Linked DNA regions of Vreelandella piezotolerans. The protein of the gene in region 2 interacts with the protein of the main gene of each other region in a pairwise test. Links are inferred from orthologs where the notes say so. Each region holds a gene or a part of one and is shown on either strand. Other genes may lie near its edges. The genes, in order: GYM47_RS07355 and GYM47_RS06090.

Region 1 (6,354 bases), 290 kb from region 2 along the record:
CTGATGCCGCGCTGGGGCGAAGAGCAACACGCCGCGGCCACCTCTCGCGATGCGCAAAACAAGGACGGTTCGTCATGATGTCATGGGCGACGCTCTCGGTCTTCATACCGACGTTTCTCTTCGTCTCGTTAACACCAGGCATGTGCATGACGCTGGCCATGGTGTTGGGCATGACGCAAGGCGTCAAACGCACGCTGTGGATGATGATCGGGGAGCTGATCGGCGTCGGTTTCGTGGCGGCGGCGGCGGGGGCGGGCGTCGCTGCTTTGATGCTGCGCCAGCCCGAACTATTCATCGCCTTCAAGTGGGTGGGCGGTGCCTATTTGGCCTATTTGGGCATCATGATGTGGCGCTCACGTGGGCGGATGGCCATTCCTAGCGAGCTGGATACAGGGCCCGCGGCGGGGCGTCTTCAGTTAGCGACTCAGGGGCTGGTCACCGCGGTGGCCAATCCCAAGGGATGGGCATTTTTCATGGTGCTGTTGCCCCCCTTTTTGGACGGCAGCAGGCCTTTGGCTCCGCAGTTGAGCCTGTTGATCGCGGTGATTTTGACCATCGAATTTGCCAGCATGCTGGTGTATGCCACTGGTGGTAAAACGCTACGTAAGGTGCTGGGCAAAAGTGGTAATGTCAGGCTATTGAACCGTATTGCGGGTACGTTGATGATCGGCGTGGGGCTCTGGCTAGCGCTTGGCTGAGCGTAATGCCTCAGACGGGCGGAAAGAACGCTACGCGTACGCTCAATAGCACGAGCGGCCCTAGCAACAGCGCTGCCCAGGGCAGCGCTGGCACCGGCGGCCGATAGCGGCGCTGCCAGTTGATTTGAACGACGGCGCACACGACCAATCCCAGCAATGCCCCGCCGATGAGATCACTCAACCAGTGAACGCCCAGCACCAAGCGGGACAGCGCCATCGGCAGCGCCGTTACCATGGCTAGCCAATAAACCCACATGCGCCTTTGTCGAGGCAGTCGTGATGCAGCGAAAGCGGCGAATAGGCCAACGACGACGACCCAGGTCGATGTATGCGCGCTGGGGTAGGAGAACGACCCGGTCAGATACTCCGGTGTGTCGGGCCTGGGTCTTGCGAAAACGGCCTTACCCAAGGTATTGAGCGCGCCGATGCCTCCCAATGCCAGCGCTCCATGGGTCAGTAAATCCCACCGTTTGATCCAGACGAGCCAGCCGAACCAAGGGAGCGTCAGCGCGACGATTCCCGCCTTGTCACCTATTTTGGCGAGCATCAGGCTGGTCGCCGTTAGCCAGTCGGTATCGAGCCAAGCGAAGAGCCGCTGTGCCTGAAGGTCGATCATCAGTGGCTCGGGATGCTTCAGCACCAGCAGTGTCCACGCGCAGGCCAAGGTGATCGCGAGGAGCGATAAGAACAGCGAGGCCAAGGGCACCTCGCCGCTACGGCTCATGGCTAGCCAGGGGCGCCGTATGGCGGGTACACGCCGAGCCAGCCCAGCGATGAAGAAATACACACGGCCATCACGTCCCACCTGAGCCCGACCCCATGAGAACACGATAGCGAGCCCTACGATGCTGGCGGCCATGACGAAAAGGGCCATTTCTACGTTAGCAGGAAGGTCGAGCCGTTGCTGCCAGGTGTGGCCCAACAAGTAGCCTGGTAGCAGATAGGCCGGAGCCCAGAGTGCAGCCGACGTAATGTTGGCCAGTAGAAAAGTTCGCGCTGGCATGTGCATCATGCCAGCGACAAGCGGAATGATAGGGCGCACCGGGCCGACGAAACGGCCAATGAACACCGAGTAAACGCCGTAATGCTCGAAGAAGCGCGCTCCTCGGCCCAGCCACTCTGGATGTTGCGATAGCGGCCAGCGTGTCAGCACACGCTCGCTGTAACGCGCGCCCAGTAAGTAGCTCAAGCCGTCGCCAAGTACGGCCCCGATGAAAGCCGCGCCGATTAGCCAAGGGAGGGCTATCATCTGATGCCCTGCCATCGACGCGGCCGCCGTGATCAGTACGACGCCTGGCACGAGTAAACCCACCAGTGCGAGAGATTCAATCAGCGCAATGCCCAGCACCAGAAGTAATAGCGCCGTCGGCGAAAGCGAAAGAGAGAGGAGCGTGTCAGCAGTCGGCAAGAGTGAATCCATCCACAAAACAAGAAAACTAGACGTTGGCCATCGCGTCGGCGCGTGCTTCCAGTCGCTGTATGTAGCGCTCGAAGCTCTCTTTGCGTAGCGGCAGGCAGGTGGCGATGCGGACTTCCAGCTGTCCGGTCTCGACCAGTACGCAGTGTGACAGCGACCGCTGCAGCCGTTCACGCACGAGCAGCGCGCCACTCTCACTGGTATCTGGCAGCACCAGCCAAAACGTAGCGCTGCCTGCGCGGCCCAGAATGTCGTGGTCTCGGCAGCGACTGTTGACCTCCTGACACAGCGCGGCTAGCAGTGCCGTTTGTGCCCGCAGGCCAAACTGCTCTCCGGCCATGTCCAATTGCGGGAGGTGGAGCACCAAGACGGCCAAGCGTTTGTTCAACATGGCAGCACGCTGGAATTCGTTGTTCAAGCGCTCTTTTAACGTGTCGACATGGTAGGCGTTGCAGTCACTGTCATTGGGGTCTGTGGCGAGAAGCAATGCGCGACGTCGGGCGTGTTCCCAAGGAGGCAGCGCAAGCAGCAGGGCCAAGACGACCACACCTAGCGAAAGTGGTATGACGCCGACCGGTGCCAGCCACCACCAGGCGATCAAGCTCGCCGTATTGACCGCCAGCGCACTCCATAAAGGAAGCAGCAAAAACGTCGCAGCCATCGGTAATCCCCACCACAGGGAGGACGTTTCCACGTTGGCATTCACCGCGCTTAGCACGACGACGTAGGTGCTGATCAGCAGTATCAAGCGAGGCAGCGCCGGCTGAGTGCCCTGGCCCACGTGCATTAACAGGCACGCTAATAGCAAGAGTGACACGAACAGAGGCACCAGCAGTTCGCGGTAGCTACCCATGGCATAGAGCCATAGCGTATAGGCGACCATCGCGATAATGCTAGTACCGTAAGCCAAGGTCATGAGACGTTTTGGGGAAAAGAGGGTATTCATGCCACCTCACGTAGGTGGGATGCCGGAAAGTGGCTCAACTCGTCGAGCGTCAACGAGGCAAGCTCGATGTCCATCAGGGGGGTGTGTTGCGTGAGCACGTTATCAGGCAGGGCGGCCACTAATAGCGTCCGGCGGCTGGCAGCTTCTCCTGGGGTTTTGGAGAGCATCAAGGTAGCCAGCGTCGTGCTGTTGAGACGGTAGACGTTCTCGAAATCGTAGGTAAGTTCGCATAGTTTTTGTGCCACCGGCCAAAGCTGGCGTCTTCTTACCCGAACGATGAGTACGTCGGCATGAATGGCTTCACGCTCTGAGCGGGTCTGTTCGCGTATCAAGTCTCGCAACAACTGCTCGCCAGCCCACAGATTCAAACCGGGTATGAGGCGTAACCGCTGACGAATGACGCCATTGATCGTCAGCAGTTGGTGGGTGCGCGACATGGCCAGCAGCAGTAGGATGCTCAAGGAGAGTGCCATCAACAGCCATTCGGGGAGCGGGATATGAGGTAGCAGCACGAGGCAACTGACCAGCGCAGCGCCACCGTTGAAAACGGCCGCCCAACGATCCTGGGGTAGCATGAACACGGCCCCCCAAGCCCAAATGAGTAGCGCATGTCGGTCTGGTGCGGAGGCGATGAGTCCCAGCAGAAGCGTGCCTGCGAGCATTTGCCAGGGCAAACCTCGGGAGCGGCGATGGCTAAAATCCAGGATCAAGGCGGTGATCAAGAGCCAGCCGATGGAGAGCCACATCATGACGGCCGCTGCAGGTTCCGCGCTGGGTATCCAGAGCGATAAAGCGACGGCCGCGGCAAGTAGATTAGCCTTCAATAGGCTGATTTTGTATTTGCTTTGCATGGTGGCTTACTATTTACCTGATGGCGAATGTCCCTAGCATAACGCATTGCTTGGCCTCGTCCTTCGAATCACTCAGTATTAGGCCATTCGGCGATACGATACGCCGCACTTCATCGGTAACGCTTACGACACAGGGAGATCGCATGCGCGGTTCTGAGACATTCCAACAAGACGCCCAACACCATCTGGCTGCCGGGGATGTGCCCGCGTACATGCAGCAGGTAGGGAAAAGTGCCCGAGCCGCTGCCAGCGTTCTGCGTCGCGCCGATACGCATGTCAAGAACCAGGCGCTGATCGCCATGGCATCGCGTGTCGATGCCGCGCGCAGCGAGATTTTACAGGCCAACGAGCAAGACATGCAGCGAGGCCGAGAAAACGGCCTGGATAGCGCGCTGTTGGACCGTTTGTCGCTCAATGATCAGCGCATTGACGCAATGATCGAGGGACTTCGTCAAGTGGCTACTTTGCCGGACCCCGTCGGCGAGATCGACGGTATGCGCTATCGCCCGAGCGGTATTCAAGTGGGCAAAATGCGTGTGCCGCTGGGCGTGATCGGCATCATTTACGAGTCGCGTCCCAACGTGACTATCGAAGCCGCTAGCCTGTGCCTGAAGTCGGGCAACGCCTGCGTGTTGCGCGGTGGCTCTGAGGCAAGCGCTTCCAACGCGGCGCTGAGCCGCTGTTTACAGGCAGGGCTGTCCGATGTGGGGCTTCCAGCAGGCACCGTGCAAGTCGTGGCGACGACCGACCGTGCCGCCGTAGGGGAGATGATCGCCATGCCAGCGTATATCGACGTGATCATTCCTCGGGGTGGTAAATCGCTGATCGAGCGCATCTCCCGCGATGCCAAAGTGCCCGTCATCAAGCATTTGGACGGCGTGTGTCATGTCTACATCGACGCGACGGCCGATCCTGCCAAAGCGCTGTCCATAGCGGTCAATGCTAAAACTCACCGCTACGGCACCTGCAACACCATGGAAACCTTGTTAGTGGACGCTGCGGTTGCGGATATCTTACTGCCGGAGCTGGCCCGGGCATATGCCGAGCACGACGTCGAGTTGCGTGGCTGCGAGCGTACACGAGCACTATTGCCCCAGGCGCTCGAGGCCAGCGAGGAGGATTGGCAAGCAGAGTACCTGGCTCCCATCCTGGCCATCAAAGTGGTGGACGGCGTGGACGAGGCCATCGAACACATCGAGCGCTATGGCTCCCACCATACCGATGCCATCGTGACACAAGATTACTCATTGGCGAGACGCTTCATGGCAGAGGTGGATTCGAGTTCGGTCGTGGTCAATGCCTCGACTCGCTTTGCCGATGGCTTCGAGTACGGTTTAGGCGCTGAAATCGGTATTTCTACCGATAAGCTGCATGCCCGTGGGCCGGTGGGACTTGAAGGATTGACGACCCAGAAATACATCGTGCTAGGTGACGGTCAGGTTCGACAATGAGCGAGACATCACGACGCCCGCCGCCATTGCGGGTGGGCATGATGGGGGGCACTTTCGACCCGGTTCATCATGGTCACCTGCGCAGCGCATTGGAAGTGCGTGAAGCCCTGGGGCTTGCGACGCTGCACATGGTGCCCGCGCCACAGCCGCCCCTGCGCGATACCCCCCGAGTATCGGCCGCCCAGCGCTTTGCGCTCCTGCAAGCGGGCATTGGCGATGCCTGTGGTCTCGTAGCCGATGATCGTGAGCTTAGACGGGAGGGCCCTTCCTACAGTGTCGATACGCTGGCGGAGCTTCGCCAGCACTACGGCGACGAGGTGTCGCTGGTCATGGTCATCGGCCAGGATGCGTTTTTGCGCTTGGCCAACTGGGACCGCGCCGAGCAGGTGTTTGGGCTGGCGCATGTGGTGGTCATTGCGCGTCCAGGCTATCCATCGCCTTGGCCGTCCGCACTGACGGAACTGGTTGGCCATCGCGAAGTCAGTAGTGTCAGCGAACTGATGAAGCGCACGCGGGGTGGTGTTTTACAGTTGGAGCTGCCATCACGGATGGCGATATCGGCAACGTACATACGCCAACGGTTGAAAGAGGGGAAAAGCGTGCGGTATCTGGTGCCTGAAGCGGTGGAGCAAGCAATTTTCAGTGGGCGGCTTTATCAAACCGGTGAATAGCGCTGGCAGTCGCGAAAGAAGCCGTTACAATGGCCCGCTTGCAGTTCGGTGCCACCGATCAGGTGGTGCCGTCATCGCATTTTATCAATCGACACGTCATCACCACACGTCACTACCACAAGGGGTTGCCTTCAGGAGTCATGCACATCGATACACTGAAAAACCTAGCGATCGACGCGCTAGAAGAGCTCAAAGCACGTGATATCACGCAACTCGACGTTGCCAAACTCACCGAAGTGACCGACCTGATGCTGATTGCCAGCGGTACTTCGACTCGCCACGTGGCGGCCCTGGCCCAAAATCTCGTCGAGAAAGCCAAA
Region 2 (8,320 bases):
GTCGCTGGTGACGAAGTATTCGGGGTGAATCAGACCGAATTCGATATCGAAGGCTTTGATCAGTTTTTCGATCTGCGCGGTGATTTGCGCGCGATACTTCTCCAATTCTGGGGAAGCAGGCACGAAGACCGAGTAGCCCAGCGTGACGTACTCGGAAATGTTCAAAAAGGCGATTTTGCCATCGTGAATCCACGCCTCTACCGCGAACTCCCAGCCATCCAGGTGTGACTCCATCAGGACTGGAAACTCCTCCTCGGGGATCGTATCGACTTCGTCAGGGGTACGAATGACCCGGTGGCCCAAACAACCCGCTTTGTCGAAGGCCTTGAGGTGGATGGGGTCGTTGGGGTCGCCATCGAGCTTCAACAGCGTCTGGTTGACGCGCTTGAGAAAGCGGATGACATCCTCTTTGTCGTGGGCTTCTTCGAAAATGCCCACCCGAATGCCACCAAGCTGTGCGCGGCGTTTCATGAGTGCCTTATCACGCAGTAGCAGCGACTGGCCGTAAAGACGCGGATTGTCGAGCAGCACCGAGTTGATGGCCCCCGCCCACTCCACGGTCTCTTCGAATAGGGGGATCGCCACGTCGACGCCTTTTTCCTTGAGCGTTTCGGCGATCTCCATGGAGCGGTCATTGAGGCGCTCGAAGTTCCAAGGGACGTAGGGAATGTCGTGCTTTTGGCAGTACTCCTCCGCCCAGTCGGGTGCCACCACGATATATCGGCGGTCAAAGTTTTCCGCCGCTTCGATCGCATTGAGGCTCCAGCCTAAGAGGGCGATATAGCCCTTATTGGGATCCTTTTGCATGGTGTTGACTCCTCTGGGGTGATGAATGGTCTTGCCAACTGCTCTCTTCACCATACACGACCCGAACCATTCTGGGCTAATTAGCAGCTTCTGAAGCGAAAATAGCGGGAATTCGCCCACGTTAGCGATGTCTGCTAAAGAGCCCAGCGCGAATATGGTAGGCTTGCCCAGTAACGATACGTTCAAGTGGCAAGAGGATTAGGCCAAGATGGCGGCCAAGCCGATCTACCGTGTAGTGGTTCACCAGCAGGGTGAAATTTGGGATTTATACGTCAGAGAGATCTTTCAAAGCGAACTCTGGGGCTTTATTGAAGTCGAGGAGTTTGTCTTTGACGATGCGTCGCGGGTGGTGGTGGATCCAGGAGCGGAAAAACTGCAGCGAACCTTCGAGGGAGTGAAGCGTAGCTACCTGCCGTTGAATGCCATTGTGCGGATCGATGAGGTAGAGCGTGAAGGCCCGTTGAAAGCCGTGAAAAGTGATGCTCGCGTCGCAGAGTTTCCTCGTCCCTTCCCGTTACCGCCCCGCGGGGAAGGGTAAGCGCCTAAGACATGCGCAACGCTTTGAGCGACACGCGCGGCGGCTTCGTCGGCCACGCGCGTTTTTTTGACCAGGACATGACGTCATGCAAGTAGAAAAAATTCGCAGTAACTGTTATGCCGCCGCTGTGGGCGTGCTGTTAACCGTGAGCAGCCAAGCAGCGCTAGCTCAATCCGATAGCCAAGCTTGGGTGAGCGATGAACTGAGCACCTATGTGCGTAGCGGGCCGACAGATGGTTATCGCATTGTGGGAACGCTGAACGCCGGCGAGCAGGTCGAGGTGCTGGAAACCAGCGGCGATTACACACGGGTACGCAGTAACAGCGGCGACACCGTTTGGGTGCTCAGCAATGAGCTGCAGCAAACGCCCAGCGCGCGTCAGCAGCTTCCCGAGCTGCAAGCCCAAGTTGAAGAGCTGACGCAAGAGCTAGACGGAATCAACGATACCTGGGAGCAGCGGGTTTCCTCCATGACGGAAACTCTGGATATTCGCGAGCAGCGTATCGCCGACCTGGAAGCCCGAAACGCCGAGTTGGACAATCAAGCGGAGCAGTCTCGCCAGCAGGTGCGCGCCCTGCAGGCCCGCTTGGATACCCAGGAGGAGGACTTGCTGATGCGCTACTTCATGTACGGTGGCGGTGTGGCAGGGGCCGGTCTGTTGGTAGGCTTGATCGTGCCGCATTTACCGCGCCGTCGTAAAAAGCGCGATCGCTGGTTCTAAACGTGCTTTCCAAGCAATAACGAGGTAGCTCATGGAGAATCCCTGGCGGCAGCGCTGGCAAGAGGGGCGCATCGGCTTTCATCTCGAGGAGACTCATCCTGCGCTGGTCAAGCACTGGCCGGAATTAGGCGTGGCCGATGGGACCAAAGTGCTGGTGCCACTATGTGGGAAGAGCCTAGACATGCGCTGGCTGGCGGATCGCGGGCACCCAGTGCTCGGCATCGAGCTTGCACCGGAGGCCATCGAGCAGTTTTTGGCTCAGCGACGCAGCGGTGTTTCGCGCTATACCCAAGCGGGGTTCGAGGTGTCTCGGCAGGGCAGTATCGAGCTGTGGTGCGGTGACTTTTTTCATCTGCATATTCAGCAAGCGGCAGAAGTGGGCGCGTTCTACGACCGGGCCTCTTTGATTGCATTGCCACCGGCAACGCGAGAGCGTTATGCCTTTCATTTGGCGCAATTGACCCCGCCGGGAGCAAAAGGGCTGTTGGTGGGGCTTACCCATGGCGATGGCGAAGCGGGGCCGCCTTTTAGCGTGCCGGATGACGAAATCGAGCGCTTGATGACGCCCAACTTCCATGTCGAGCTGCTGGCTCGTCTAGAGGCTGATGCTCGTGGCCGCAGCGAGAGCCTATGGGCGTTAGAACGTCGCGGGCCACGGGTATAAACGAGCGCTTATCGGGCTAGCAGCCTGCCCAGCTCTGGGTCACTGAACGCCCGATTCAGTCCATCGCTAAGCAGATCGTTGAGCATACGTGTATTGGCATCCTCGCCGGGCTTGATGGCGTAGCCTTGGGTACGGCGTGACGTATACGTGCCGGTATAAGTCGTGCCCTGGTTGTGTGCGATCGCACGGAACACCCCTTCGATGCGCGCTTCATCGATCAGCGGCTGGCCACTGTCGCCACGTCCGTAATCCAAGCTGGCAAGCTCTAGCGTCAAACTGGGACGACCCTGCGCGGTTTCGCGGGTGGGAGTGAACCCCATATCGCTGGCGGCGCGTTCGGCTTCGGCCTGCAGGCGCGGGATCAATTCGTGACTGCTGACGGTAATCTGCGCGGTGGACATGTTGCCGCCCGTCCGCGTACCAATGACTTCACTCGGCCGGGCGTCGACGGCCACGACGGTAACTTGTTGACCCGAGCCGGTTTGTGGCACGTTGGCGCTACGGGTGGGGTTGAGCTGTAGATACTGAGGGCTTGCGCAGCCTGCTACCAGTAAGGTGGCCAGCAGCGCACCCGACGCGCGTAAAAAGTGACGCCGACGCATATTACTCTCCGCAATCATCCTGGTTGAACGAGACAAAGGCCGCAGTATAGACCTGAGTTTACGCGAGACGCCAGCCATGGCTAGGCCACGCGGGTCTGTTGCTCGGGTATTTTGGCCTCTTCTTTGAAACGGTGCCACTGGCGCGGATGGGCAAACAACCGCTGGCCGCGGCGCATATGCAGGCGCTCGAAATCGGCATGGCGAACGGTGGCTTGCCACGGAGTGGCTAGCCAGTCGGCCTCTAGCTCTACGCGCACTTCGGCACCGACCGGGGAGATGGCGGTAACGGTCACCGGTAGGTGGCACTCCGCACTGGGCTCCTCTGCAAGGCGCACCTCATGGGGGCGGAGCAACAGCTCTTCATCGCCGTCGGACAAGTCCACGTTCAGGTGGGCATCGCCGCAGGTCAGTACGCCATTGCGAACGCGCCCTTCTAGGTGGTTCACATCCCCCAAGAACTCGAACACGAAGCGGTTCTTCGGCGCGCGGTAGAGCGTATCCGGCGTGTCGATCTGCTCGATGCGGCCGTTGCTCATGACGACCACACGGTCTGAGAGCTCCAGTGCTTCTTCCTGATCGTGGGTGACGAACACGCTGGTGAAGTTCAGCTCGTCGTGCAGGCGACGCAGCCAGCGGCGCAGATCTTGACGCACTTTAGCATCCAATGCCCCAAACGGCTCATCGAGCAACAGTACGTCTGGCTCTACGGCGAGTGCGCGCGCCAACGATACGCGCTGCTGCTGGCCACCGGAAAGCTGTGCAGGGAGCCGATTTGCCAAGTGCTGAAGCTGAACCATTTCCAGGAGTCTAAACACCCGTGCACGAATGTCGCCGCTGGAAGGACGACGCTTTTTCGGCATCACCGTGAGACCAAACGCCACGTTGTCATAGACGCTCATATGGCGAAACAGGGCGTAGTGCTGGAAGACGAAGCCGATACGACGATCGCGAACGTGCACGTGGGTAACGTCACGGTCGCCGAACAGTATTTTACCCGGCTGCGGCGAGCGGTCGGCGCTTTCCAGGCCGGCTATGATGCGTAGCAGAGTGGTTTTGCCCGAGCCGGAGGGGCCTAGCAAGCCCACCAGTTCACCTTCGTGAATATCCAAATTGATCGGTTCGAGCGCCTGGGTGTTGGCAAAGTGTTTGGCGATATTCTGTAAGCGAATACTCATGAGAATGCCTCCCGGCGCGATGCGCGCCATTCAAGGCCTGCCTTGGCCGCAAGCGTGAACAGGGCAATCAGCGCCAACAGCGCAGCGCTGGCAAACGCCCCGACGGCGTTGTAGTCCTGATAAAGCTGCTCTAGGTGTAGCGGTAGCGTATTGGTTTGCCCGCGAATGGCTCCTGAGACAACCGACACCGCGCCAAATTCACCCACCGCACGGGCATTGGTCAGGATGATGCCGTACAGTAGTGCCCAGCGGATGTTGGGCAGTGTGACCCGCCAAAACGTCGTCCAACCAGAAGCACCTAACGTCACGGCGGCTTCTTCCTCGCGTGACCCTTGCGCCTGCATGAGCGGAATCAATTCCCGCGCCACGAATGGGCAGGTGACGAAGACGGTCACCATCAAAATGCCCGGCCAGGCGAACATCAGCTGAATGTCGTGGCTATCGAGCCAGCCTCCGATCCAGCCGTTGCGGCCGTACAGTAGGAGATAGATCAAGCCAGCGACGACAGGAGAGACGGCAAACGGAATGTCGATCAGCGTTTGCAGAATGCGCCGTCCCGGAAAGCTAAAGCGCGTCACCAGCCACGCCAAGGCGACACCGAAGACCAAGCAGATGGGGATGGTCATCAGCGCGATGATCAGCGTGAGACCAATGGCGTGCAGAGTGAACGTATTGCTCACGTTCCCCCAAAACACTGCCACACCTTGAGAGAACGCTTGAGCAAAAATAGCCACCAGCGGCAGCAGCAGAAATAGCGCGGACAGCAGCAAGGCTGCGCCAATCAACAAGCGCCGCACGGTGGGCGCGTCACCAATCCGGCGCATTATCCTTTTCCTCCATGCAGGCGGCGCACGAAACGCCCCTGCCAGATGTTGATGGCGAGCAGCAGTGCTAGCGAGACGAACAGCACCACCGAGGCAATGGCGGATGCCCCCGCATAGTCATACTCCTGCAGCTTGACGAAGATCATCAGCGCGGTAATTTCGGTTTCGTAGGGCATGTTACCCGCAATGAAGATGATCGCGCCGAACTCGCCCAGTGAGCGCACGAAGGCAAGCCCGGTGCCGGTGACGAGCGCGGGCCATAGATGCGGCATGATGACGCGGCGAAATGCCACGCCATCGGTGGCACCCAGGGACATCGCGGCTTCGTCCACTTCGGCGGGTAAATCTTCCAGCACCGGCTGAACCGTGCGCACCACGAAAGGGATACTGGTGAAGGCCATCGCTAGGGCAATTCCCACCCAAGTATAAGCGACCTGAAACCCCATCGGCTCGATGATACTGCCCACCCAACCGTTGCCCGCATAAAGCGTGGCGAGGGTAATGCCTGCCACTGCGGTGGGCAGGGCAAAAGGGAGATCCATCAGCGCATCGAGCAGGCGTTTGCCGGGGAACTCATAGCGTACCAGTACCCAAGCCAAAAGCAGGCCAAATACCGCATTCACCAGCGCGGCGACCGCTGCCGCGCCGATGGTGACCATGTAGCTGGCCACCACGCGGCCCTCGGTGATGATCGCAACATACTCGGCCAAGCTCAGTTCGGAAAGCTGACCGAACAGCCCCGTCATCGGCAGAAGCAGTACCAGCGAGATGAACAGCACGCTGATGCCCATGGATAGACCAAAACCCGGCAGCACGCGCGTGCTGCCGGATCGCCAAAATGCTAACTGGCTCATGAGATACCGTTAACGACGCTGCAGTTGATCGAGAAGAGCACCGCCTTCGAAGTGGGTCTCCATCGCTTCTTCCCAGCTGCCGAACACGTTCTCGACTTCGAATAGCTCGGTGTCGGGGAACTGGTCGGCAAACTCGTCGACCACCGTCTCGTTATGAACGCGGTAGTTGAAACCTGCTAGCTGGCGCTGCGCTTCTTCGGTGTAGAGGTACTCCAGGTAGCCCTGGGCGAGGTCGCTGTTCCCGTTACGCTCGGCGTTCTCACCCACGACTGCCACCGGGAATTCGGCCAGAATGCTGACTGGCGGAACGACCACTTCGTAGTCATCGCTGCCGTACTCGCTGCGGATATTGTTCACTTCTGACTCGAAGCTGATCAATACATCACCAATGCCGCGCTCGATGAAGCTGGTCGTGGCACCACGGCCGCCGGTGTCGAAGACGGCAACGTTACGCAGGAAAGTGCGCATGAAGTCCTGTATCTGCTCTTCGTCACCGTCGAATTCGTTTTCGGCGAAGCCCCAAGCGGCTAAGTAGGTGTAGCGGCCGTTACCCGAGGTTTTCGGGTTAGGGAAAACGATCTGAACGTCTTCCTGGGCTAAGTCATCCCAGCTTTCGATGCCCTTAGGGTTGCCTTTACGCACCAAAAACGCCGTGGTGGAGTAGTAGGGCGAGGCGTTGTTCGGGAACGCATCCTGCCAATCTTCTGCTACCAGACCCGCATCGGCCAGTACCTGAACATCGGTCACTTGGTTGAACGTCACGACGTCGGCACGTAGCCCCTGCATGATGGCACGCGCCTGAGCAGAGGAGCCGCCGTGCGACTGACTGATGGCGACTTCTTCGTCATGCGCCTCTTCCCACCATGCCTGGAACTCTGGGTTGATGGCGGCAAACAGCTCACGGGCGATGTCGTAGGAAGAGTTCAGTAGCTCGCGTTCCTGAGCAACGGCAGCGCTGGAGAAGGTCATGCCAGAAACGGCAGTACCTAGGGCGACGGCCAGCAGGCTGCGGCGAAGGGTAGTACGGAATGCAGTGGATGACGTCATTGCAAACTCCTAGAAACGATGGGCGATGATGCTCGCAATGCTGTTAAGGTTAAACCTTGGATTGTGGAATTACAATCGTGTTTTATATTCTATTTGGAAATATGTGTTGACGTATCGAGCGAGCATGGCCCGTCTTTCAGGCTGGTTGGTCGTGCGTTCTGGGCATAGGGCTTCGTGAGCAGCTCTGGTAAGATATGCGCTTGAATGTCTTTCTTATCTCATCATCACGTACTGTTTATCCGAGGACCCCGCCATGAGCGCTGCCCAGGAATTTTTGATTGCCCCGTCGATACTCTCCGCCAATTTTGCGCGGTTGGGCGAGGAGGTCGATAACGTTCTGGCGGCTGGCGCCGATGTGGTGCATTTTGATGTGATGGATAACCATTACGTGCCAAACCTGACCATTGGGCCGATGGTATGCAAGGCCCTTCGCGACCATGGTGTGACCGCACCCATCGATGTTCATCTGATGGTGAAGCCAGTGGATCGTATGATCAGCGATTTCATCGAGGCTGGGGCTAGCTACATCACTTTTCACCCCGAAGCCTCCGAACATATCGATCGCTCTTTGCAGCTCATTCGTGATGGCGGCTGCAAAGCAGGGTTGGTGTTCAACCCGGCCACACCGTTGTCATACCTCGATTATGTGATGGATAAAGTGGATATGGTGCTGCTGATGAGCGTCAATCCTGGGTTTGGCGGCCAGTCATTCATTCCCGGTACGTTGGACAAACTGCGCGAGGCACGGGCGCGTATCGATGCGGCGGACTTGCCGATTCGCCTTGAAATCGATGGCGGCGTGAAAGTCGACAATATTGCAGACATCGCCGCCGCTGGTGCCGATACCTTTGTTGCTGGTTCGGCGATTTTTAACGCCCATCAGGCAAGCGACCCGCATGGCTACGACAGCGTGATTCAGCAGATGCGAACGCAGCTCGCTAAGGTGCGCTGAGACGGAAAGCGCGCTAAAACACAAAAGGGCGGCTGATCTTCCGCCCTTTACATGTCCTTAGTGAAGTTTCATACGTGGTTTGAGGTAGCGGTTCAATTTATCCACTAGCCAAGCAAGCCCGGTTTTCGGCGCGCCG

What was found.
Region 1: the proteins of GYM47_RS06090 (region 2) and GYM47_RS07355 interact in binary tests that used the Escherichia coli proteins (3 or more experiments, as listed by UniProt). The link is inferred for Vreelandella piezotolerans from one-to-one orthologs.

The regions. Positions count from the first base shown.
Region 1 is NZ_CP048602.1:1,604,569-1,610,922, forward strand. What follows is about bases 3,312-6,209. They hold GYM47_RS07355 (glutamate-5-semialdehyde dehydrogenase), read left to right. Parts: upstream 3,312-4,055; coding sequence 4,056-5,363; downstream 5,364-6,209. Other genes in these bases: GYM47_RS07350 (hypothetical protein), read right to left, coding at 3,312-3,912; nadD (nicotinate-nucleotide adenylyltransferase), read left to right, coding at 5,360-6,034; rsfS (ribosome silencing factor), read left to right, coding at 6,175-6,209. Outside these bases: GYM47_RS07330 (flavin prenyltransferase UbiX), read left to right, coding at 1-78; GYM47_RS07335 (LysE family translocator), read left to right, coding at 75-698; GYM47_RS07340 (bifunctional DedA family/phosphatase PAP2 family protein), read right to left, coding at 709-2,106; GYM47_RS07345 (diguanylate cyclase domain-containing protein), read right to left, coding at 2,135-3,061; more of GYM47_RS07350, read right to left, coding at 3,058-3,311; more of rsfS, read left to right, coding at 6,210-6,354. UniProt on the Escherichia coli protein: Catalyzes the NADPH-dependent reduction of L-glutamate 5-phosphate into L-glutamate 5-semialdehyde and phosphate. The product spontaneously undergoes cyclization to form 1-pyrroline-5-carboxylate.
Region 2 is NZ_CP048602.1:1,315,356-1,323,675, forward strand. The notes cover bases 2,461-5,459. They hold GYM47_RS06090 (sulfate/molybdate ABC transporter ATP-binding protein), read right to left. Parts: upstream 4,508-5,459; coding sequence 3,413-4,507; downstream 2,461-3,412. Other genes in these bases: GYM47_RS06080 (thiopurine S-methyltransferase), read left to right, coding at 2,461-2,730; GYM47_RS06085 (YajG family lipoprotein), read right to left, coding at 2,739-3,332; cysW (sulfate ABC transporter permease subunit CysW), read right to left, coding at 4,504-5,331; cysT (sulfate ABC transporter permease subunit CysT), read right to left, coding at 5,331-5,459. Outside these bases: GYM47_RS06065 (ATP-grasp domain-containing protein), read right to left, coding at 1-807; GYM47_RS06070 (DUF1820 family protein), read left to right, coding at 1,016-1,345; GYM47_RS06075 (TIGR04211 family SH3 domain-containing protein), read left to right, coding at 1,431-2,066; more of GYM47_RS06080, read left to right, coding at 2,098-2,460; more of cysT, read right to left, coding at 5,460-6,185; thiosulfate ABC transporter substrate-binding protein CysP, read right to left, coding at 6,195-7,232; rpe (ribulose-phosphate 3-epimerase), read left to right, coding at 7,486-8,184; GYM47_RS06115 (NAD(P)/FAD-dependent oxidoreductase), read right to left, coding at 8,242-8,320. UniProt on the Escherichia coli protein: Part of the ABC transporter complex CysAWTP involved in sulfate/thiosulfate import. Responsible for energy coupling to the transport system.